3 regions of the Herbaspirillum sp. CAH-3 genome follow, and region 3 is predicted to be linked to each of the others. Evidence: predicted binding sites of a transcription regulator. Region 3 holds the regulator's gene; each other region holds the start of a gene.
The links. The regulator FliA, encoded in region 3, starts transcription of late flagellar genes. The targets are predictions, from matches to a motif close to CTAAAGTTTNNNNNNNNNNNGCCGNTA.

Region 1 (7,982 bases), on a different contig from region 3:
GCCGGCATCGCCTTCAAGGCCTTCGAGCACGGCGTCGACATCGTCATGCAAGCGGTCACCAAGTACCAGTCCGGCGGCTCGGATGTGCTCATGGGCGCGGTCATCGTGCGCGACCAGGCGCTCAACGAGAAGCTGGAACTGGCCCACATGCGCCTGGGCTTCGGCGTGGGCATGGATGACGTCTACATGGTCTTGCGCAGCCTGTCCTCGATGCGCCTGCGTTTCGAGGCCCACGACGCGGCCGCGCGCAAGGTCGCGGCCTGGCTCAAGCAGCGCCCGGAAATCGTGGCGGTGCTGCACCCGGCCTTTGAGGATTGCCCCGGGCACGCCCACTGGAAGCGTGACTTCACGGGCGCGGGCGGTTTGTTCTCGGTCATTTTCGATTCCCGTTACAGCGAAGAGCAGACCGACCGCTTCGTCGACAGCCTGCAGCTCTTCAAGATCGGCTACAGCTGGGGCGGGGCGCATAGCCTCTGCGTGCCCTACCGCATGCGTGGCATGCGCCGCCAGTGGCAGCGTGAAGGCGTGCTGGTGCGCTTCAACATCGGGCTGGAAGCGCCCGCCGACCTCATTGCCGATATCGAGCAGGCGCTGGGCAAGCTGTAAGCCGCTCTCCCGCCTGGTGCCACGTCAGCGCGCAGCAGGCGGGCAGGGGGGGGCTGCGCATCCCATTGCTCAGTTTGCACGCAAGAAATTGAATAAAGGTAAATGTCGCATCTGTTTATCGATTTGAGACCTCCAGGCGCGTCATAAAATGGTAGTAATTCTCGATACGGGGTTGCACATCTTCAGGTTCGATGTGAGGACGTTGCGCAAAAGTCTTCAGCTTGCGTAAATCCTTGCAAGTTTTCTTCATCGACCTGCTGAAGGAAACTACAGTTGAACTCAGCAGTCTCATGAAAAATCTGGATGAGCTAGTCGTCCCCCAGCAACATTCGAAGAGAAAACCTCGAAGATTTACAATTTATTTTGTTTCTTGTGTGACAACTTTGTTTTGTCATTTCAACCAAGAAAGCTTTTGATCGGGAAATTCCTGATTGTCGCTGAAAGTCGCGAGCCTGCTCAGTCTTCCTCGCACAGCACATGAAAGTTCATCAATATCCTCCCTCGCTGTAGGACAGACTCCTACAAGATGCTCCGGTCCGTTTCTGTCGAAAAATACCGACCAAGTCTAATTTCCCGCCTGTCCGCCCCCCCTCAGAATTGGCTTGCAGTCAAGTAAATGTAAGCGATTGTAAGCAGCTCGACGCAGCATTGCGCCGGGTGAGCCGTAGGAAGTTCTTACCGAGGTGGGGTGCAAATGAATACCAACGACATGATGGCGGAGATCCGCGATGCCAACCTGAGCTATCTCATGCTGGCGCAGCAAATGATCCGTTCGGACAAACCGACCGCAATCTTCCGTCTGGGCATCAGCGCCGAAATCGCCGATCTGATCGAAGGCCTGTCCAACGTGCAGATCATGAAACTGGCGGCGACCAACATGATGTTGACCCGTTTCCGTTTCGACGACGGCGCCATCCTCGGCATGCTGACCAACTACAACAAGGACAAGAGCCTGGCGCAGTCACACGCGGCCATCCTGATGGCGTGTCAGCCCGGCGAACAAATTTCGTAAAACAACAAGACAAAAAGCATGGCCGGCGTGGCCAGGGACAGTCAACGCGCCGGAGGGGAAGACGTTCTACACAGTTATTCAGTTTGAGTCTTGCATTCATGCCTGAAAGTTCGCCCGCCCAAGGTCGGCGAATTGGGGTCAGGCAGTTTTATTACGAAATCACCGGGGGGTAGCACCATGGCTAAGAAGAGCGTTGTCACAGAGGCGCAGGAAATTCAGCTGGCCATTGAACTGATCAACCTGGGGGCGCGCCTCCAGTTGCTGGAATCGGAAACTTCGCTGTCGCGTGAGCGCCTGCTGAAGCTGTACAAGGAATTGAAGGGCGTCTCGCCGCCCAAGGGCATGCTGCCGTTCTCGACGGACTGGTTCATCACCTGGCAGCCCAATATCCATTCGTCGCTGTTCATCAACATCCACCGCTATCTGGTGGAGCATGCCCGCATCAGTGGCATCGAGGCAGTGATGAAGGCCTACAAGCTGTATCTGGAGCAAGTCGGCTACAACGATGCCGGTGAGCCCGTGCTCTCGCTGACCCGTGCCTGGACGCTGGTGCGCTTCTTCGAAAGCAAGATGCTCATGACCACGCCTTGCTGCAAGTGCCATGGCCACTTCGTGGTGCATCGCCTGGACTTGCACCAGGACTACCTGTGCGGGCTGTGCCACATGCCGTCGCGTGCCGGCAAGACCAAGAAGGCCAAGGATGCGGTCATCATGGGTCTGGTCGAAGGCGCGCTGCCGGTCGCCGCTTCCGCGCCCCTGGCTGCCGAACCGGTGCTGGCCGCGGTGGCCTGAGCCAGCAGGGATGCACCAGTGCCTTGCTGCGTGCGAGCAGCAGGGCGGTAATGGGCCAGGGTGTTCAACCAAAAAAGAATAAGGCCGATTGCCTCGATGTCCGAACCTGAGAATCACCCCGGCGCCGGGCGCAGGCCCCTGTGGCAGGCGCCGGCCATCCAGGCCCTGTTGCTGTTCGTGCTGGGCCTGGTCGGTGCCAATGTGGCCGATGTGCTGCTCCAGCGCGCAGGCCTGGCGCCTCTTTCCCCCCTCCAGACTTCCTTGCTGCATGGTGTCTTGGCCGCCCTGCTGGCGCGCCTGCGCCGCATGGCGGCGTGGTGGTGGCTGATCCTGCTGGTATTCCCGGTGGCTGCATTGGGCGCGGGCCAGCTGCACCTGCCGTCGTGGGTGTTCCTGGCGGTGTTCCTGTTCATGCTGGTGCTGTTCTGGTCGACCTTTCGCAGCCAGGTGCCGTTCTATCCTTCCGGGCAGACTGCCTGGGATGCGGTGGCCGGACTGCTGCCAGAGGGGCGGCCGATCCGCTTCATGGATATCGGCAGCGGCCTGGGCGGTGCCGTGCTGGACCTGTCGCGCCGCCGGCCCGACAGTGAATTCACCGGTATCGAGATTGCACCCCTGCCATGGCTGGTAAGCCGGGTCAGGGCGGCGCTGGCGGGCAATCGCTGCCGCTTTGTACGCGGCGACTACCTGCTGCTCGATTTCGGCAACTATGACGTGGTGTTTGCCTACCTGTCGCCAGCGGCGATGGAGGCGCTGTGGCACAAGGCGCGCGCCGAGATGAAGCCGGGAACGCTGCTTCTGAGCTACGAATTCCATATCCACGGGACCACCCCGGATGTGGTGGTCGAGCCGGAGGACGGGGGCAGGGTGCTGCATGGGTGGCGCATGTGAGGGTGCGCAAGCAAGGAGAGCCTTTACAGGGGCTGCGAGACGCGACGTATCAAGTTTGCGCCAATTCAGCCGTAAATCGAAAAGGAAGGGCGTTTTTCGGATATGTATTCCCCCATTTGCTTGACTGGAATACCTGTAATCTGACGAACGTGAAAATACACTCAACGCCACAGGGACGGGAGTAGGCACTTGCTAGTCATCATTGGATATATCGTGGTCATGGGGTCCGTCTTCGGCGGCTTTGCCCTGTCGGGCGGCCACCTGGGGGCACTGTTCCAGCCACTCGAACTGCTCATGATCGGCGGCGCCGCGCTGGGCGCTTTCCTGGTCGGTAACAACAACAAGGCGATCAAGGCCACCATGAAGGCCTTGCCTACGGTCTTCAAGGGCAGCACCTACACCAAGGCGCTGTACATGGAGCTGATGGCACTGCTCTTCGAGATCCTCACCAAATCCCGTAAAGAGGGTTTGATGTCGATCGAAGGCGACATCGAAGAGCCGGAAAGCAGCCCCATCTTCAGCAAGTATCCGGGCGTGCTGGCGGACCATCACCTGATCGAATTCATGACCGACTACCTGCGCCTGATGGTCTCGGGCAACATGGATGCGTTCCAGATCGAAAACCTGATGGACAACGAAATCGAGACCCATCACCACGAGGGCGAGATTCCGGTGCACTGCATCGCCAAGCTGGGCGACGGCATGCCGGCTTTCGGTATCGTGGCAGCGGTGATGGGCGTGGTGCACACCATGGAATCGGTGGGCATCCCGCCCTCCGAGCTGGGTATGCTGATCGCGCACGCGCTGGTCGGTACCTTCCTCGGTATCCTGCTGGCCTACGGTTTCGTGGGCCCGCTCTCGAGCTTGCTGGAACAGAAGCTGCACGAATCGACCAAGATCTACCAGTGCGTGAAGGTGACGCTGCTGGCCAGCCTCAATGGCTATGCCCCGGCACTGTCGATCGAATTCGGCCGCAAGGTCCTGTTCTCGACCGAACGTCCGACCTTCCTTGAACTGGAAGAGCACGTCAAGCAGGCCAAGGGCAAGTAAGCGGTCGGCAGGCCGGCCCGGGGAGGCCGGCAGGCAGGGCGATTCACACAGACATCAGTATTGAAGCAGGAGCACAGGCATGGCCGACGAAGGTCTACGTCCCATTATCGTCAAGCGGATCAAGAAAGGCGGCGGGGGTCACCACGGTGGCGCCTGGAAGATTGCCTATGCCGACTTCGTGACCGCGATGATGGCCTTCTTCCTGCTGATGTGGCTGCTGGGTTCGACCGCCAAGGGCGACCTGAATGGTATCGCCGAATACTTCAAGACGCCGCTGAAGGTGGCCATGGCCGGTGGTTCCGGCAGTGGTGACGCCAACACGGTGCTGCCCGGCGGCGGCAAGGACTTGACCCGCCAGGACGGCCAGCTGCGCAAGGGCGAGAACGATGTGGTCTCGCGCAAGCAGAACCTGAAACAGGCACAGCAGGAGCTGGAGCGCGCCGAGCGCACCCGCCTGGAGGAACTGAAGTCGCGCCTGGAAAAGGCCATCGACTCCAACCCGACCTTGAAGCAGTTCAAGAACCAGCTGTTGATCGACATCACTTCGGAAGGCCTGCGCATCCAGATCGTGGACGAAAAGAACCGTCCCATGTTTGCCCTGGCCAGTGCGCAGTTGCAGCCCTACACCAAGGAAATCCTGCACGAGATCGGCCGCACCCTGAACGATGTGCCCAACAAGATCAGCCTGTCCGGCCACACCGATGCGACGCCTTATTCGCGCGGCGAGAAGGGGTACAGCAACTGGGAATTGTCGGCTGACCGTGCCAATGCCTCGCGCCGCGAACTCATTACCGGCGGCATGGATGAATCGAAGGTGCTGCGGGTGGTGGGCCTGTCCTCGGCGGTGCTGCTGGACAAGGAAGATCCGTTCAACCCGATCAACCGCCGCATCAGCATCATCGTGATGAACAAGAAGGCCGAAGAGCTGGTGGAAAAGGATAGTGGCTCCTTGAACGTGCCCACCGACGCCACCGATGACGACGTGCAGCAGGGACTGAGCGCGCCGCCGAAGAACTGACGGCAGGCACCGGGACGGGGTGGCTTGCGCAGGGTTTGCCAATGAAGCAGAAGTGTTCCAATTGAACAGGGGAAGAGAGCCGGATATGCCGACCAAGACCATGCTGCAGGAGCTCAAGCGCTTGTTGCTCGATACTGCCAGCGGCGGCAGCCGCCAATTGACGGAAGTGGAGTCGGACCTGGTCCAGACCAACATCCTGCTGGGCGAAGCCATCGGCAAGCTGGGCAACAGTTTCATGGAGCTGCACCGCGCGGTCCAGGCACAGCAGACCATCCTGGAAGGCCTGATGAATGGCAGCGGCCAGTTCGACAGCGACAGCATCGATCAGCTCAAGGTGACCCAGGGTGAAGTCAGCCACTATGTCAACGCGGCCGTGACCGGCCTGCAGTTCCAGGACATGACCAGCCAGTTGCTGGAGCGTATCGTACGCCGCGTGATCGGCCTGCGTGAGGCGCTGGGGGTCCTGAGTGCGAACAGCTTCGAGATCGTCCCGGAGCAGGGCCAGTCCGACGAAGAGGTCAGGGAATTGCTGGCCAGCACGGTGCAGGCCATCGAAGAGCGCCTCAACATGCTCGACACCGGGCTGTGGAAGGCAGTGCGCCAGACCCGCATGGAAAGTGGCGACATCGAGCTGTTCTGAGCGGTGGCTGGCTGAGTGGTACAAGATTGAACTAGGTCATTCCGGCCTTGGCTGGGCGATAGGTCGGTGGCCAAGGGTGCGGCATAATGCATACGCGCATGAGCCTTATTGAAGAAACAGGGAGTAACGATGTCCAAAACGATTCTCGCAGTAGATGATTCCGGGTCACTGCGTCAGATGGTGGTATTCAGTCTGAAAGCTGCGGGTTACAACGTGACCGAGGCGGTCGACGGGGTGGACGCGCTGGAAAAGGCCAAGACGCATACCTTCGACCTGGTCCTGACCGACCAGAACATGCCGCGCATGGACGGCCTGACCCTGATCCGCTCCCTGCGCGAGCTGACCAGTTACGCGCGCGTGCCCATCCTGATGCTGACCACCGAGTTCAGTGACGAGATGAAGGCCAAGGGCAAGGCCGCCGGCGCCAATGGCTGGCTGGTCAAGCCCTTCGACCCGCAGCGCCTGACCGAGGTGGTGCGCAAGGTGATCGGCTGATCTGTTGCCGGGACAAGAAGAAGATACGTACTGCATCCAGCATGGAGCCCAGGCATGAGCATTGATATGAGCCAGTTTTTCCAGGTCTTTTTCGACGAGGCCGAGGAAGGGCTCGCGGAAATGGAAAAGCTGTTGTTGGCCGTCAATGTGGCGTCTCCCGATCCGGAAGACCTCAACGCGGTGTTTCGTGCCGCCCATTCGATCAAGGGTGGTTCGTCCACCTTCGGCCTGACCGACATCGCTGAAGTCACGCACGTCCTGGAGTCGCTGCTGGATCGCATCCGCCAGGGCCAGATGAAGCTGACCTCGGAACACGTAGATGCCTTCCTGGCTGCCAAGGATGTGCTCAAGTCCATGCTGGACGGGCACAAGCACGGCGCCACGGTCGACCAGGATGCCGTGGGCGACGTGCGCATGCTGTTGGAGGCGCTGTCGCAGGGCAAGAGTTCCAGCGCCGCTGCGGCGGCCGAAGCGGCCGTGGTCGGTCCCGGTGGCGTGCACCGCTACCGGCTGGACATGCCGGTGATCGCCGACAAGGATGCCGAGGCCCTGGCCGACGAGCTGTCCATGCTCGGCAAGCTGGAAAAATCCAAGTCGCCCGAGGGGAACTGGATTTTCATCCTCGACACGGCCGAACCGATCGATGACGTGGTCGCCATCTGCGCCTTCATCGTGAACGTGGCCGACCTGAAGATTTCGCAAGCCGTTGAAGCCGCCAAGAGCAGCGACGAAGAGCGCGGCTATGGTTTCTTCGACAATTTCGTCACCCAGGAAGAGCGCGAGCGCGCCCAGGGTTATGGTTTCTTCGATAACCAGACCGCCATCGAAGACAAGGAGCGCGAGCAGGGCTACGGTTTCTTTGCTCCCTTCGTGCCGCTGGACATCAGCGCCAAAAAGAACGATGGCGAGGCGGCTGCCCCCGCCGGTGGCAACGGTCATGGCGGCAATGGCGGCAATGGCAACGGCCATCACGACGACGGCCACCTGCATGGTGACCATGGCGGCGAGAAGAAGGCGGCCAAGGGTGGCACCGGCCAGGAATCCTCGTCGATCCGTGTCAGCATCGAAAAGGTCGACCAGCTCATCAACCTGGTGGGCGAACTGGTGATCACCCAAGCCATGATCGAGCAGCGCGTTGGCAAGCTCGATCCCATGCATCACGAACACCTGCTCAACAGCGTCAGCCAGTTGAGCCGCAATACCCGGGATCTGCAGGAATCGGTGATGTCGATCCGCATGATGCCGATGGATTACGTCTTCTCGCGCTTCCCGCGCATGGTGCGCGACCTCGCGCACAAGCTGGGCAAGCAGGTCGAGTTCGTCACCCACGGCGCAGCCACCGAGCTGGACAAGGGCCTGATTGAACGCATCGTCGATCCGCTCACCCACCTGGTGCGCAACAGCATCGACCACGGCATCGAACTGCCCGAGGCGCGCCGCGCCGCCGGCAAGGGCGAAGCGGGCGTGCTGGCACTGTC
Region 2 (7,982 bases), on a different contig from region 3:
TACCGGCATTGCTCACCGAGCTCTTCTGGGAGCTGAAGCTGGCTGCGGTCAGGGCTTTGATGGCGGACTGATAGCTCGACAGCGCGCTCTTGAGGCTGCCATACGCAGAGATCAGGGTGTTGTAGCTGCTGGCCTGGGTGGTCAGCGGAGTCAGCTGCGTCTGGCTTTCGGCCGAGATCAGTTGACTGACCAGGGTGGAGACATCGAGCGGACCTGCCGATGTGGAAATGGTGCCGGTGGAAGTGGCCACGGTTCAACTCCTGAATCTTTGCGTGAGGCACAGCGCTGTGCGGTTGTCCAGCGCGGTCAAGAGGAGATGGGCTCTCAAGTACGGCGTCTGGGGCGAGGGGACGCTGTGCGAAATAACTATCTGAATCCGTTATGAACTGGGGTAGCCGAATCCGTCATGCGCAATGAGCGGGCATTGACGCATGCGGGTGTTCAGCCACTGCAGTTCGTACCAGACTCGAGGGGAAACTCAAGCCTTTTCCTTGATCAGCAAGCCTTGCATCTTGTCGATCGATTTGGCGATGGCGACAGCTTCTTCGCTGGGAATCTGGCGAATCACGGTGTCCGTAGCCGTATCGACGACCTTGATGATGGTCTTGCCGGTATCCTGGTCCTTCGAGAAATTCAACGCGGCAGCATTGGCGGCAGCGAAATCGTTCAACTTGCCCACGGCATCGTTGAGTTCGCTATCGGTGGCGCGTCGTGCTTCCGGGGTGGCCGCCGGTGCGACCGTCGATACCACGGGATCGGGCTTCTCGGCTGTCTTCGGCGCTGCATATGCAGTACCGGAGTCGCCAGCAGCAGTGATATTAAGTGGGGCAATCGACATGGTGCTACTCCCTTCCTTAAAGGAACGTGCGGAGAATAAGGTCTATCCCCCGCACGTCATCCTACCTAGCTATCTGGCTTATTTCAACAGCGAGAGGACCTGCTGCGGCGCCGAGTTGGCCTGCGACAGCATCGCGGTACCAGCTTGCTGCAGGATCTGCGCACGGGTCAGGTTCGCGGTTTCCTGCGCGTAGTCGGTATCCATGATACGGCTGCGCGACGCGGTGATGTTCTCGCTCGACACTTGCAGGTTGCTGATGACCGCGCTGAAGCGGTTCTGCACGGCACCGAACTCGGCACGCTTGGAGGAGATCAGGCTGATGGCCTTGTCCAGGTTCTGGATGGCCTTCTGAGCATCGCTCTGGGCGGACGGGTTGGCAACAGCCTGGTCCAGGGACAGCTTGGCGCTGTCAACGGCAGCTTGCAGGGTCACGGCCGACGAAGCCAGTGCCGAGGAGGACAGGGACGAACCGGTAGCGAACAGGTTGTCCAGGGCAGCCTTGGCCGAGGTGTAGGTCGCTTGCGCGGTGCTCACGCCGCTGGTGTCGCCCAGACCGATCAGGCCCTTGGCGCTGGTGCCGATGACGGTAGAGATGGTCGAGTTGTTCGACAGGTCATCCAGGGTGATGGTGATCTGGTCGTTCAGCTTGTTGTCTTGCACGTTGGCACCGACCTGGAACGACAGGGTCAGGGAAGCCGACACGTTGGTAGCGTCGGAGCCGGTACCAGCCGAAGCGCCCTGGCCCACACCGGTGAACAGGTTCTGGCCGTTGAAGCTGGTGCCGTTCAGGACGCGGAACACTTCCTGCGACAGCTGGGTGTATTCGTCGTTGAGGGTCTTGCGGTCTTGTGCGCTGTTGGTGCCGTTGGCTGCTTGCACAGCCAGTTCACGCATACGTTGCAGGTTGTCGCCGACGGTCGACAGAGCGCCTTCAGCGGTTTGCGCCATCGAGATACCGTCGTTGGCGTTACGTTGTGCAACTGCCAGACCCTTGATCTGGGAGTTCATGCGGTCGGCGATAGCCAGGCCGGCGGCGTCGTCCTTGGCGCTGTTGACGCGCAGGCCGGACGACAGACGTTGGATCGAGGTATTGAGCGACGACTGCGAGGAATTCAGGTTCCGCTGCGTATTGAGCGACGGAATGTTGGTATTGATGACTGCTGCCATGTTAATTCTCCTAAGATTTGAGACCGATGATCCGAGTTTCAGTGCCTAACGTTGGTCTTCTACCCATGAGCCCCAGGCGTTTCAACCTCTGTTGATTGCTTTATCGGGCAGTCTTGGAAAAAGTTTAGGGCTATTTGCAAAAAATCTTTTTCAAGGCTTTCCGAACTAAAACTGCGTGCTTTGAAACTCCAAGCAAATCCTTTTTCGACGGCAATTCCAAAAACTTTAGGAAAATTGCTGTTGCGGCCGAGAAAAAAGTTCCAAAAAGCAAAAACCGCCCGGCAAGGGCGGTTTGGCAGGACCAATGCGCGATCGGCAAGGGATCAGGCCTGGACTTTTTTCTGTTGCAGGATCGTTAGTTCCTCGCCAAGTTTTTTCAGCACGGAATCCCAATCGCTGACCGCTGGCTGGCGGAACAGGCGCATGCTGGGGTACCAAGGGGAGTCCTCCCGATCATTGAGCCAGCGCCAGTCCGGGACGTGCGGCAGCAGCACCCAGGTGGGGTGATTGAGGGCGCCTGCCAAGTGAGCCACTGAGGTATCGACGCAGATAACCAGGTCAAGATTGCTGATCGCCGCAGCCGTATCGGCAAAGTCCTGGCAGTCGTTGCCCAGGTCAAAGACGGGCAACTCAGATGGCAATTCCTTGAGTCCTTCTGCCGGCTTGCCTTTTTGTAAAGAATAGAACTCGACCTTGGGCAGCGCGAAGAGCTGCTTGACCTTTTCCAGCGGGATCGAGCGATGGCGATCATTGCCGTGTTCCGGATTGCCGCCCCAGACGATGCCGACACGCAGGTTTTCCTCAGATCTTGTCAATGTGGAAATCTTCAGTTTCCAGTTTGCTGCCAGTGCCGGATCGGCAGAGAGGTAGCCCTCCGGATAGCGGGGGATATCCTCGACCGTGTGCGTACGCATCGCATAGGGCAGGCTCATGAGAACATAGGCGCAGTCGCAGGGCGGCAGCGGGTCGCTTTCGCGCACCAGCGTGACCTGGGGAGTGAAGGATTGGAACAGGCGGTAAAGAGGATTCTTCACATGCAGCGCGACGCTGGCGCCTTGCGCCATGAGCAGGCGGGCGTAGCGCAGGAACTGGATGCTGTCGCCGAAGCCCTGTTCGTGCATCAGCAGGATGCGCTTGCCGGCCAGCGAAGACTTGCCATCCCATTTGGGAATGACCTCGAACAACTTGTGGATCAAGCGATAGACGTGGGCGCGTTCCTTGGTGGTCAGGCGGCTTTCGTGGCACTCCCAGCCTTCCTCGAATTCGCCGCGCAGCAGCAGGGTCAGTGCCAGGTTGTGCTTGGCGGTCGGGTAATTCGGGCGCAGGGCCAGGGCCTGGCGGAAGTTGCCGAGCGCGTCGTCATAGTCGCCGTGATCGTGCTGGATGGCGCCGATGTTGTTGTAGGTCATGGCGTGCTTGGGATCCAGTGCCAGGGCCTGCTTGAACATGCGCATGGCATCCTCGAAGCGGTCGCCCGTGTTGAAGTAGCTCGAGCCGAGCTTGACGTAGCCATTGGGATCCTTGGGCGCGATTTCGATGACGCGCAGCATGTGTTCATGGGCTTCGTCGATCTTGTTCAGTTTCAGGTAGCTGTCGGCTATCTTGTTGTGGGCGTAGGTGTCCTGCGGATCCAGCAGGATGGCTGTCTTGTGGGATTCAACGGCTTCCTTGTACATCTCCATGGCGTGGAATGCTTCGCCCAGGGCGGTGTGGGAGGGTGCAAAATTGATCTGGTATTCGAGCGACTTCAGGATGGTCGCGACGGCCTCGTCGAAACGTCGCGCGTCGATCAGGGCCCGGCCCAGGTGCGACAGGGGGCCGGGCGCATTGGGTTCGCGCCGGGCGGCGTCCTCGAAGTATTTGATCGAGGCTTCCGGGTCGTTCTTTTCGTGCAGGGCATTGGCCAGGCCGATGCGGGCCGCCCGGTTCTCCTTGTCCAGTGCGATGGCGCGCTCGTAAATGGCAATGGATTCATCGATACGATCCTGGCTCAGGACCGTGCCGGCCAGGTTGCTCAGGTATTCGGCATTGTTGGGATCGGCCTCAATGGCCTTGCGCAGATATTGTTCGGCTTGCGCGAACTGGCCTTCCTGCATGGCGATGAGTCCGCGCGCGTGGTTGGCGAAGACCAGGTTGGGGGCGCGGGCGAGCACGGCCGTGCAGATCGTCTTGGCCTCGTCCGTCTTGCGGCTGTCCAGCAGATCGAGGCATTTGCGAACGTCCAGCAGATCCTGCAGATTGGACTTGGCGGCGGCGGGCGCCGGAATGTGTTTGCCGTGCTTGTTGCTGCTCTTGCGCGTCGACATCGAAAAAGATCCTCTTGGTTGGGCGCATCGGTTGCGCCGGGCATAGCTATCCAGCAGGCATGATATGCGCAACGCGTCACCGGTGAAGAGGTGAATAGAAAGCAAAAAACCTCCGTTTTAGGCGGAGGTTCATGCAGCAACGGACAATCAATGTCCGGCCGGAGCAGGTTCGCGACAGGTGCGGGCGGCTGCGCCGCTGGTCATCAGTTCCAGCTGCGCAGCAATCCCACGGCCAACCCTTCGAGTGCGAACTGGTCGTTTTCCGGCTTGACGATGATGGGCTCGAACTCCGGATTTTCAGGGAAGAGGGTGATGACGCTGCCGGTCTTTTGATAGCGCTTGACCGTGACTTCGTCGGCCAGGCGGGCGACCACGATCTGGCCGTTGCGCGCCTGGTCCGCGCGGCGCACCGCCAGCAGGTCGCCGTCGAGGATGCCGGCATCACGCATGGACATGCCGCGCACCTTCAGCAGGTAATCCGGCTTGGCCGGGAACATGGCCGGGTCGACCTGGTAGGTCTTTTCCACGTGTTCCTGGGCCAGGATGGGCGAACCCGCCGCCACGCGGCCGATCAGCGGCAGGCTCAGCTGCATCAGGGCAGGATGGGGCAGGGCCATCTGGCGTGCGGTGCTCGCGCCGGCCGCGCTGCCCGACTCGCGCAGGCGGATGCCGCGCGAGGTGCCGGGGGAAATTTCGATGGCGCCCTTGCGGGCCAGGGCCTGCAGGTGCTCTTCGGCGGCGTTGGCGGAGCGAAAGCCCAATTCGGCGGCGATCTCTGCGCGCGTGGGAGGGAAGCCGGTGTTCTCGATGGCGTTCTTGATCAGGTTCAGGATCTGTTCCTGGCGCGCAGTCAGTTTGAGCATGAGGGTGGCCTTTCTCGGAGGGAAGGCTGTTTGGATGAACAGTCTGTATTTTTATACAGGTGCAATCCTTGTGTCAACGGCAACATGCATATTCCTGGAGCGAAAAGGCAAGCTTTCTTGTTTATATAGAGCGTGCCGCAGGTGAAGGTCTTGCGTGGTCTTGTGCCCGGGGCCGCATATTGTGGTCCCCCGGCTGCATCGGCTTGATGCCGGCATTGCCGCGAGAGCGGAAACCTAGTATGATCTCGGGTTTTCCTCTTCCCACACCCGTCTTGACGCCGGGGTGGGCGTCTTCAATAAGTCCATAAGGAGTCTACATGCGTCATTATGAAATCGTATTTATCGTCCACCCGGACCAAAGCGAGCAAGTGCCGGCGATGATCGAGCGTTACAAGGGCATCGTCACCACCCGCGGCGGCAAGGTCCACCGTGTCGAAGATTGGGGCCGTCGTCAACTGGCTTACCAGATCCAGAAGCTGGCCAAGGCTCACTACGTCTGCCTGAACATCGAAGTCGACAGCGAAACGCTGGCTGAAATCGAAACCGGCTTCAAGTTCAACGACGCCGTCCTGCGCCACCTGACCGTCAAGATGAAGAAGGCCGAAACCGGTCCTTCCCCCATCCTGAAGGCAGTGCAAAAGGAAGACGCGGCCAAGAGCCGTACCGAAGCTCCGGCAGCTTAAGCGCTGCGAACATCGCGGAGAGTGAACCAGCTTCAAGTCATCGCCAGCCTGGCAGAACGTGATGTTTTGCGTTACACGCCGGCCGGTATCCCGATTGTCACTGCCAGGTTGCAGCACCAGTCGGAACAGATGGAAGCTGGCATGCAGCGCCAGGTCGAATTCGAGATCGCGGCGCTGGCAGCAGGAGAAATCTCCGGTGCGCTCAACAGGGCAGCGCTGGGGGAAGTCTTCCGGTTCACCGGCTTTTTAGCCCGCAGGAATCGCAACAGCAAGAGCGTCGTGTTTCATATCGTTGATTTTGGCCCGGTCGCGCCGGATTGAGCGGCGCAAGGTAGCCAAACAGACCTTACCCAATTTTTAGATACAGGAGCCAACCATGGCATTCGGTAAAAAGTTCGATAAAAGCAAGCTGAAAAACAAGCGTCAACAGCAAAACCCGCTGTTCAAGCGCAAGAAATTCTGCCGTTTCACCGCCGCTGGCGTTGAACAGGTCGATTACAAGGACGTGGACACGCTGAAGGACTTCGTCCAGGAAAACGGCAAGATCATGCCGGCACGCCTGACCGGTACCAAGGCCCACTACCAGCGTCAAGTTGACACCGCCATCAAGCGCGCGCGTTACCTGGCCCTGCTGCCGTACACCGATCTGCACAACGCCTAATCAGCGTCGAGAAATAGGAGAAAAACATGCAAGTCATTCTGTTGGAAAAAATCGTGAATCTCGGCGGTCTGGGTGATGTCGTGCGCGTCAAGGACGGTTTCGCACGCAACTTCCTGATCCCGCAACGCAAGGCCCGCCGCGCTACCGATGCAGCCATCGCTGAATTCGAAGCCAAGCGCGCTGACCTGGAAAAGGCTGCTGCCGAGAAGCTGGCCGCTGCCCAAGCCCAAGGCGAAAAGCTGACCGGCTCCACCGTGGAAGTGTCGCAGAAGGCCGGCGTTGATGGCCGTCTGTTCGGTTCCGTGACCAACTTCGACATCGCTGAAGCCCTGGGCAAGAAGGGTTTTGCTGTCGAGAAGTCGCAAGTGCGCCTGCCCAACGGCCCGCTGAAGACTGTTGGCGAACACCCGGTGTCGGTGGCTCTGCACACCGACGTGGTGGTCGACGTCACCATCGCAGTCAAGGGCGAGCAAGCGTAATACGCCTGTTTGCTGCAATTCGTTTTGCAATAAAAAAGCCGGGTTCGCCTGGCTTTTTTATTGTCAGTTTCTCCTGGGCATCCCGGCGGCACAGTGATTGTCGAACAGGATGTCATTGGCTTCATGTCGCATCCGTTCGCATGAAGCATCAGGTCGTGCAAAAACGTCCGGTCTGACCTACGGCTTCACATCAGCAGGTTATAATGCGCGCCATGAAAGAATCGTCCCGCGGCAATCCAGAATTTTTCCGTGGCCAGAAAGAGTCATCGGACCCCCAGATCGATGCGCTCCGCGTGCCGCCCCACTCCATCGAGGCCGAGCAATCGGTGCTGGGCGGCCTGCTGCTGGACAACGCGGCTTGGGACCGTATCGCCGATTTCGTCAGCGCTGAGGACTTCTACCGCTACGATCACCGCATCATCTTCGAGCACATCGTCAAGCTCATCAACAGCACCAAGCCGGCTGACGTCATCACCGTCTACGAAGCCATGTCCACCAGCGGCAAGGCCGAAGAGGTGGGCGGGCTGGTCTACCTGAATGCGCTGGCGCAAAACACGCCTTCTGCAGCCAACATCCGCCGTTACGCGGAGATCGTCCGCGATCGCGGCATCTTGCGCAAGCTCATCACCGTGGCCGACGAGATTTCCGGCAATGCCTTCAATCCGCAGGGCAAGGATGTGAAGTCCATGCTGGACGAGGCTGAATCCAAGATCTTCGCCATTGCCGAAGAAGGGTCACGCGGCTCGCAGGGCTTCATGGAAATCCAGCCGCTGCTGACCCAGGTGGTCGAGCGCATCGACGAGCTCTACAACCGCGACAGTTCCAGCGACATCACAGGCGTTCCGACCGGCTTCATGGACCTGGACAAGATGACCTCCGGCCTGCAGCCCGGCGACCTGATCATCGTGGCCGGCCGTCCGTCCATGGGTAAAACCGCTTTCTCGATCAACATCGGCGAGCATGTCGCCATCGAGTCGGGCCTGCC
Region 3 (7,982 bases):
AACTACACCGTCGGTATCGTGGTGTTCGTGATCCTGACCATCATCAACTTCATGGTGGTGACCAAAGGTGCCGGCCGTATCGCCGAAGTGGGCGCACGCTTCACCCTCGATGCGATGCCCGGCAAGCAGATGGCCATCGACGCCGACCTCAACGCCGGCCTCATCGGTGAACCCGAAGCCCGCGCCCGCCGCAAGGAAGTGGCGCAGGAGTCCGAGTTCTACGGCGCCATGGACGGTGCCTCCAAGTACGTGCGCGGCGATGCCGTGGCCGGCATCATCGTTACCGTCGTCAACATCGTCGGCGGCCTGGTGGTCGGCATGGTGCAGCACGACCTGGCCTTCGACGCCGCGCTGAAGAACTACACGCTGCTGGCCATCGGTGATGGCCTGGTCGCGCAGATTCCTTCGCTGATCATCTCCACGGCCGCCGGTGTGGTGGTCTCGCGCGTGGCCAACGACCAGGACGTGGGTGGGCAACTGATCAACCAGCTCTTCGCCAAGCCGGAAGTGCTCTACATTACCGCCGTCATCATCGGCGGCATGGGCCTGATTCCGGGCATGCCGCACATCGCCTTCCTGCTGCTGGCGGCCGCCATGGCTGGCGGCGCCTACGCCATCAGCAAGCGCGTGCAAACGGCCAAGGCCGAAGCCGCCGCGACGACCCCGCAGGCCGCTGCCGCAGCCGCTGCGCCCTCGGAAGCAGAAGAAGCGACCTGGAACGACGTCATGCCGGTCGATACCCTGGGCCTGGAAGTGGGCTACCGCCTCATCCCGCTGGTGGACAAGGGGCAGGGCGGCGAACTGCTCAAGCGCATCAAGGGCATCCGCAAGAAGTTCGCCCAGGAGGTCGGTTTCCTCTCGCCGCCGATTCACATCCGCGACAACCTGGAACTGAAGCCCTCGGCCTACCGCATCACCTTGAAGGGTGTGGAAGTGGGCAATGGCGAGGCGCATGCCGGCCAGTACCTGGCCATCAATCCGGGCATGGTGACCGGTCCGCTGCCGGGCATGATGACCTCCGATCCTGCCTTCGGCCTGCCGGCCGTGTGGATCGACAGCAGCCTGCGCGAACAGGCTTCCACCATGGGTTATACGGTGGTCGATGCCGGTACCGTGGTGGCGACTCACCTCAATCACCTCATCACCACCCACGCGGCCGAGCTGCTGGGACGCCAGGAAGTGCAAAGCCTGCTGGATCACCTGGCCAAGGAAGCCCCCAAGCTGGTGGAAGACCTGGTGCCCAAGATGCTGCCGCTGGGTACGCTGCAGAAGGTCTTGCAGAACCTCTTGCTGGAGGGCGTGCATATCCGCGATATGCGCACTATCATCGAAACATTGGCCGAACACGCTGCCCGCATCCAGGATCCGACCGACCTGACGGCGATTGTCCGCATCGCGCTGGGCCGTGCCATCGTGCAACAGATTTTCCCGGGCGAGAACGAGCTGGCCGTCATGGCGCTCGATTCCAAGCTCGAACGCCTGCTCATGCAGGCACTGCAGGCCAGCGGCGACACCGGCGGCATCGAGCCAGGCCTGGCCGATTCGCTGGTGCAGCAGACCGAAATGGCGGCGCAGCGCCAGGAACAGATGGGCCTGTCGCCCGTGCTGCTGGTCGGCGCACCGCTGCGGACCTTGCTGGCGCGCTTCCTGCGCCGCGCCATGCCGCAGTTGCGCGTGCTGTCGCACGCTGAAGTACCCGAGTCGAAAACGATTAAAGTTACCAGCCTAGTTGGAGGGCAAGCATGAACGTCAAGAAATTTATCGCCAATTCTTCTCGCGAGGCCTGGCGCCAGGTTCGCGAGGCGCTTGGCCCGGATGCCGTCATTCTCTCCAACCGCAATATTCCAGATGGGGTGGAGATCCTGGCCATGGCCAACGAGGACATGACCACCCTGGTGGCGCCGACCGGTGCGCGCGACCCCAACGGCCGTGTGCAGGCGGCTTCCTTGCAGCAGCAGTCCGGCGCGCCGGCTGCGCAGGCCAAGCGTCCGGCGCTGTTGTCCTCGCCGCTGGCCCAGCAGCCGGCCCGCGCGGTGCGTCCCGAGAACGCGCCCTTGCTGGACCAGCCGGCCCATGGCCGCGCACCGGTTCGTGCAGCCGAAGCCGCCCCGGCCAGCGATGCCCGTGTCTGGCGCAGCCGCCGCGCGGAACAGGATGCCGCCCGTGCCGCCTCGGCACAGCAGGCGCAGGAGTCGGGCGACCAGGAAATGCGTCCGCGTTCGGCCCTGCCTGAATTCGATGGCAAGGATTACGACGAAATCCTGTCGGAAGTCATGAGCGAGATCCGCTCCATGCGCGGCGTGCTGGAAACCCAGCTGGCCGAGATTTCCTGGGGTGGCACGCAAAAGCGCGATCCGCTCAAAGGCATCGTCCTGAAAGAAATGCTGGCGGCCGGTTTCTCGGCCAGCCTGTCGCGCCTGATTACCGAAAACCTGCCGGCCAACTCCAAGTCGCAGGACATCATGTTCTGGGTCAAGTCGGTGCTGGCACGCAACCTCAATACCCTGGCCAACGAAAACGAACTGCTGGAAAACGGCGGCGTCTTCGCCCTGGTCGGCCCCACCGGCGTGGGCAAGACCACCACCACTGCCAAGCTGGCAGCACGTTGCGTGATGCGCCACGGCTCCGGCAAGCTGGCCTTGATCACCACCGATGGCTACCGTATCGGCGGCTACGAACAACTGCGCATCTACGGCAAGATCCTGGGCGTGATGGTGCACTCGGTCAAGGATGAGACCGACCTGCGCATCGCCCTGGAGGAGTTGAAGGGCAAGCACACCGTGCTGATCGATACCGCCGGCGTGGGCCAGCGCGACCAGATGGTGGCCGAGCAGGACGCCATGCTGGCCGGTGCCGGCGTGGATATCAAGCGCCTGCTGTGCCTGAACGCCACCGCCACCGGCGGTACCTTGAACGAAGTGGTGCATGCTTATTCGAGTTCGGGCCTGGCCGGCTGCATCATCACCAAGCTGGACGAAGCCGCCACCATCGGCAACGTGCTGGACGTGGTGATCCGCCACAAGCTCAACCTGCATTACGTGGCCAACGGCCAGCGCGTGCCCGAAGACCTGCACGTGGCCAACAAGCTCTACCTGGCCGATCGTGCCTTCAAGCAGAAGCGCGAAACTGCCCCTTTCGAATTCCAGGAGGGTGAGTTGCCGGGCGTGATCGGACCTACTGCCATGTCCATGAATGACCGCGGACTGCGTGAGGTGAGCTTTGGCTAGTTACGATATCGACCAGGCAGCTGGCCTGCGCCGGATGCTGGAGCGCCCGGTGCCCAGGCTGTTCACCTTCTTCTCCGTGCTGGGAGAAGAGGAAAAGAGTGCGATGCTCATCAATCTGGCAGCGTCCTTGTCCCAGGCCAAGCACAGTGTGCTGGTGGTCGATGGCGACGTCGCCACGACCGGCTTGCTGACCCGTATCGGCTTGCGTCACGATGTGGCGACCCTGCAGGAAGTGGCGCGCATGGAGCGCCCCATGGTGGAAGCCACGCGGCGCTTGCCGGAAGGTTTTTCGATGGCGCGCATCGCTCGCCGCACTGTCCCGTCGGCGACCGATCCCCATGCAGGCCGTCTGGCCGAGATCTTCGACAGCCTCATCGAGCAGGCCGAGATCACCCTGGTCAATGGCGTGCTGGCGCGTGACCTGTCGCTGCCGGTGCCGACCATGGAAATGGGCGAGATCGTGATCCAGGTGTCGACCACGGCCTCGTCGATCAAATCCGCCTATGTGCTCCTGAAGAGCCTGAGCGACCGGATCGGCCGCCGTCCCTTCAGTCTCATCGTCAACGATGCCACCGAAGCCGAAGCCCGTACCGTCTACGCCAACATGGCCCAGGCGGCCAGCCGTTATCTGGCCGCCCAGTTGAATTTCATCGGCGCCATCCCGGCTGACGATCATATTCGCCGCGCTACCGGGCAGGGCCGGGCGGTGATGGACGTGTTTCCTTTCGCCGGTGCCGCGCTGGCATTCCAGCGCTTGTCCAAGCGCTTCACGGAAGGTCCGGATGCGGCGCGCAGCGCATACGGCATGGCCACCGACGGTGCCAGTCTGGGAGTGTGACGTGCATGTATAACGTCAAGGGAAAGAAGGGCAAGAACGACGTGCTGGAGCAGCATGCGCCGCTGGTCAAGAAACTGGCGCATCAGCTCAAGGCCAAGCTGCCCCCCAGCGTAGAGGTGGACGACCTGATCCAGGCCGGCATGATGGGGCTGCTCGACGCCGTCAACCGCTACGAAGAAACCCATGGCGCGCAGTTCGAGACCTATGCCGTGCAGCGTATCCGGGGCGCCATGCTGGACGAACTGCGCAGCAGCGACTGGCTGCCGCGCAGCATCCGCCAGAATGCCCGCAAGGTGGAAGAGGCCATGCAGAGCCTGCTGCAGCAGCTGGGCCGCCAGCCGCAGGAGGCGGAAGTAGCCCAGCACATGAAGATCAGCCTGACCGAATACCAGGCGTTGCTCGCCGATTGCGGCGGCCACCAGTTGATCTATTACGAGGATTTCCACGACGACGATGGCGGCCATGAGCACTTCCTGGACCGCTACCAGGCCGGCCAGGGCGAGGATGATCCGCTGCAGAGCCTGATCGAAGGCGGTTTCCGGGAAGCGGTGGTGGATTCGATCAAGGCCTTGCCCGAGCGCGAGCAGCTGCTCATGGCCCTGTACTACGAGCAGGAAATGAACCTGAAGGAAATCGGTGCCGTCATGGGCGTGTCCGAATCCCGGGTGTGCCAGCTGCACAGCCAGGCGATCTCGCGCATGCGCTCTTATCTGCGCGAACATTCATGGAGCGGGGTGGCCTGACGATGCTTGCGCGCAGGGCGCATTTTCGGACCCAGCAACGACAAAGCCCGGCAATGCCGGGCTTTTTGTTGTTCGGATGCAACTCAGCAGGCGTGCAGGGAAACCTTACACCACGCCCAGACGCCGGCCGGAGGATTTGATGCTGTTCTGGCCATCCGGGCCGTAGAAATTGCCGGTGCCGGTCTTGCCTTGCAGGATGGTCAGGGCACTCTGGTTGATGGAGAGTTTCTTGCCGATCAACAGGCCGTTGACGCGGTTCAGTTCCTTGGCATCCTGCGCCAGCTCGAAGAGGCCTGCCCAGATATCGCGGTCGGCCTCGCTGGCGTGTTCATTCATCCACTTTTGCATGCCGGCTTCATCTTCGCTGTAACCCAGCTTGCCCAGCAGCGCGTGGCGGTTGCCGGCCAGGGTAGACATCTCGGCCACGATATTGGCTTTTTCGGAAATGATGTCGGTCAGGCCTTCAGCCGTGGCCTCGGTCAGCAAGGCTTGCTCCTGGTTCAGCTTGTCGACCAGGCGCGAAAGGGCGGCGTGTTCCAGGGAGAGATGGCTGGCCGGATTCATGCGGAAGATCCTCGGTGCAGGCGAACGGCGATCAGGCCGGGCGGGCGCTGATGAGATTCTTGACGGTATCGATCAGGCCATCGGCGATCTTGTCCGGATCGATCTGGAAGGTGCCATTGGCAATGGCAGCCTTGATCTCGGCCACTTTCTTGCTGTTGAAGGCGCTGCTGTCGCCATTGACCTTGGTTTCCAGCGCTTGATAGGTGCTGGACAAGCGCACGCTGTCGGAAGTGGCAGCCTTGGCAGCCGCACTGTCGCCCGCGGCGGGGCCGGTGGCGGCGTTGTTGCGGGTCTGCGTTTGCGTCTGCTCGGTGTTGAGGGCAGCGGATTTGAGGGCGTCGTTAACGTTCACGGCAGTATTCCTTGTAGGGTGGGGGCGCTTCGCACCCGCCTGTCGTATGGATTATCGACCAGTTCTGGGCAAACTTTAACATTCCCGCACTTCAAATGCGCCGATTTCGGGAGATTTCTTCACATTCCCCTCCGGGCGAGCCGCTGCGTTCCGCCTCCAGCGCGCACCGTGGGAAATTGCTTCATATCAATAGAGAAAGCGCGATAGCCAGGCGGTACCCGCTTCAATAATTGATTTCCAGGATGCCACCCGCCTTGGCGATGCCGCTGACGACCTGGCCGGCCGCCGTCCGGGCCTGGGCCATCTGGCCTTCATTGGCATTGGTCAGGGCGCGCGCCTCGGTGGAAATCTGGAAGCCGGGGCCGATCGACACCACCCGCACCGCCTGGCCTTGCTGCACCACGCGCTGGTTGCGGATGGCGTCCAGGCGCAGCGGCGTGCCGGCGCGCAGGGACATGTTGGCTACGCGCCCGACCACCTGGGATTCCTCGGTGATGACCCCGCTGGGCAGGGCCGACATGTCACCGCGAATACGCGTGATGTCGCTGGCGCTGATGGTTTGCCCCTGGGCCAGCGGGACGGCCGCGACCAGGTAATCCGAGATCACCTGAACGTTGGCGCGCAGATAGATGGTCCAGGGGGAGGGCGCGACGCACTTGATGCCGACCGTGGTGCGGCCGAACAGGCGGCCGCCATTGGGCATGAAGGCTTGCGGTTCCAGGCAGGCGGCCAGGGTCAGGCGCGAATCCACCGGATCGACGGTGACCGTGACGCTGCCCGGCAGGCCGGAAGTCTGGCCTTTGAGGAATTGCTCCGCCACTTGTTGCAAGGCTGGCAAGTCCTGCTTTTGCGGCGTGTTGGGGTCGTTCTGGGAGAAGGCGGGCGCAACCACGCCCAAGCCCGCTCCCAGCAAGGCGAGGGCGGCGAAGGTGCGGCGCAGGGCGCGGAAAACGTGTTTCATTTTGTGCAACTTGCCCGTGATGGGCATAGGCGAATCTTGGCAGCCATGGTACGTCGCGCGCGCGAGGTCAAAAGCGCAAACAGGGGAGGCTTTTCTCTCTTTATCGCCCCTTAGAGTTAGTGGTGCGAACGTATGATCAAGCCTACGTAATTCCATCATCGGCGCAGTCCGCGAGCGGCCACGGCAACGGCAGGCGAGAGCGGCGCAGCGACGGTACTTCCGGAGGACCTGATGGTCTCTAAGCTCGACGATTATTTCCGTTTCAACGAGATGGCGCTGAACCTGCGGGCCCAGCGCCAGCAGGTGCTGGCGTCCAACATCGCCAACGCGGACACGCCCAACTACAAGGCGCGTGACGTCAACTTTGCCGATGCGCTCAAGAATGCGCTGGACAACAAGTCCAACACGATCCCGCCGCTGCAGCTGGAGCGTACCGCTGCCACGCACGTGGCCGGCACCGCGCCCGACTCTGGGCCGGGCAGCATTGGCGGCACGGCCCTGCAGTACCGCACGCCGGCCCAGGGCAGCGTGGACGGCAATACCGTCGATCTGGATGTGGAGCGCAATGAATTCGTCGACAACGGCATCCGTTATGAAGCCGGCGTCACCGCCGTGAACGGCCAGATCAAGGCCATGTTGAACGCCATCCAACCGGGTTGATAAACCATGTCTCTTTCCAACATCTTCAACGTGGCGGGCTCGGCCATGAGCGCGCAGTCCCAGCGCCTCAATGCCACGGCCAGCAACATCGCCAACGCCGACAGCGCGACCAGTCCCAACGGCACGCCCTACCGGGCCAAGCAGGTGGTGTTCGAAGCCATCCCGGTGGGCAGCGTCAAGGATAGCGGTGTGAAGGTGGCGGCCGTGGTCGAGGACCAGGCCCCGCCCAAGCTGGTCTATGACCCCAAGCATCCGATGGCCGACGGCAATGGCTACGTGGCCATGCCCAACGTCAATCCGGTCGAGGAAATGGTCAACATGATCTCGGCCTCGCGCTCTTACCAGACCAACGTGGAAACGATGAACACGGCCAAGGCCATGCTCGTCAAGACCCTTACCATCGGCCAATAAGCGGCCAGTCAACAGGACCTGAACCATGGCAATCGTCTCCAATGACCTGCTCAGTGCAATGAATGGTACGAGCAGCAGCTCGTCCACCAGCAATTCTTCCAGCCTCGACAACAACAGCCCGGACGCGATCCAGAACCGCTTCCTGACCTTGTTGATCGCGCAGATGAAGAACCAGGATCCGAGCAACCCGATGGACAACTCGCAGCTGACCACGCAGATGGCCCAG

Region 1: motA (flagellar motor stator protein MotA) is a predicted target of FliA. The motif match lies at 3,350-3,376, and genes of this name have one in related genera.
Region 2: FYB76_RS10220 (flagellin) is a predicted target of FliA. The motif match lies at 2,208-2,234, and genes of this name have one in related genera.

What each region holds. Positions count from the first base shown of each region.
Region 1 covers NZ_VSWE01000007.1:99,564-107,545, forward strand. Annotated here, with positions in the region: gene FYB76_RS10595 (cystathionine beta-lyase) at 1-606, shown strand, start outside; gene flhD (flagellar transcriptional regulator FlhD) at 1,301-1,618, shown strand; gene flhC (flagellar transcriptional regulator FlhC) at 1,796-2,410, shown strand; gene FYB76_RS10610 (class I SAM-dependent methyltransferase) at 2,507-3,301, shown strand; gene motA (flagellar motor stator protein MotA) at 3,491-4,351, shown strand; gene motB (flagellar motor protein MotB) at 4,431-5,369, shown strand; gene FYB76_RS10625 (chemotaxis protein) at 5,455-6,009, shown strand; gene FYB76_RS10630 (response regulator) at 6,139-6,504, shown strand; gene cheA (chemotaxis protein CheA) at 6,559-7,982, shown strand, end outside.
Region 2 covers NZ_VSWE01000006.1:305,093-313,074, reverse strand. Annotated here, with positions in the region: gene fliD (flagellar filament capping protein FliD) at 1-250, opposite strand, end outside; gene FYB76_RS10225 (flagellar protein FlaG) at 479-838, opposite strand; gene FYB76_RS10220 (flagellin) at 917-2,005, opposite strand; gene FYB76_RS10215 (tetratricopeptide repeat protein) at 2,329-4,311, opposite strand; gene lexA (transcriptional repressor LexA) at 4,515-5,174, opposite strand; gene rpsF (30S ribosomal protein S6) at 5,492-5,857, shown strand; gene priB (primosomal replication protein N) at 5,879-6,178, shown strand; gene rpsR (30S ribosomal protein S18) at 6,234-6,518, shown strand; gene rplI (50S ribosomal protein L9) at 6,545-6,997, shown strand; gene FYB76_RS10185 (replicative DNA helicase) at 7,201-7,982, shown strand, end outside.
Region 3 covers NZ_VSWE01000001.1:516,225-524,206, forward strand. Annotated here, with positions in the region: gene flhA (flagellar biosynthesis protein FlhA) at 1-1,746, shown strand, start outside; gene flhF (flagellar biosynthesis protein FlhF) at 1,743-3,227, shown strand; gene FYB76_RS02595 (antiactivator of flagellar biosynthesis FleN protein) at 3,262-4,065, shown strand; gene FYB76_RS02600 (RNA polymerase sigma factor FliA) at 4,071-4,808, shown strand; gene FYB76_RS02605 (flagella synthesis protein FlgN) at 4,914-5,372, opposite strand; gene flgM (flagellar biosynthesis anti-sigma factor FlgM) at 5,404-5,724, opposite strand; gene flgA (flagellar basal body P-ring formation chaperone FlgA) at 5,948-6,685, opposite strand; gene flgB (flagellar basal body rod protein FlgB) at 6,917-7,345, shown strand; gene flgC (flagellar basal body rod protein FlgC) at 7,352-7,756, shown strand; gene FYB76_RS02630 (flagellar hook assembly protein FlgD) at 7,782-7,982, shown strand, end outside.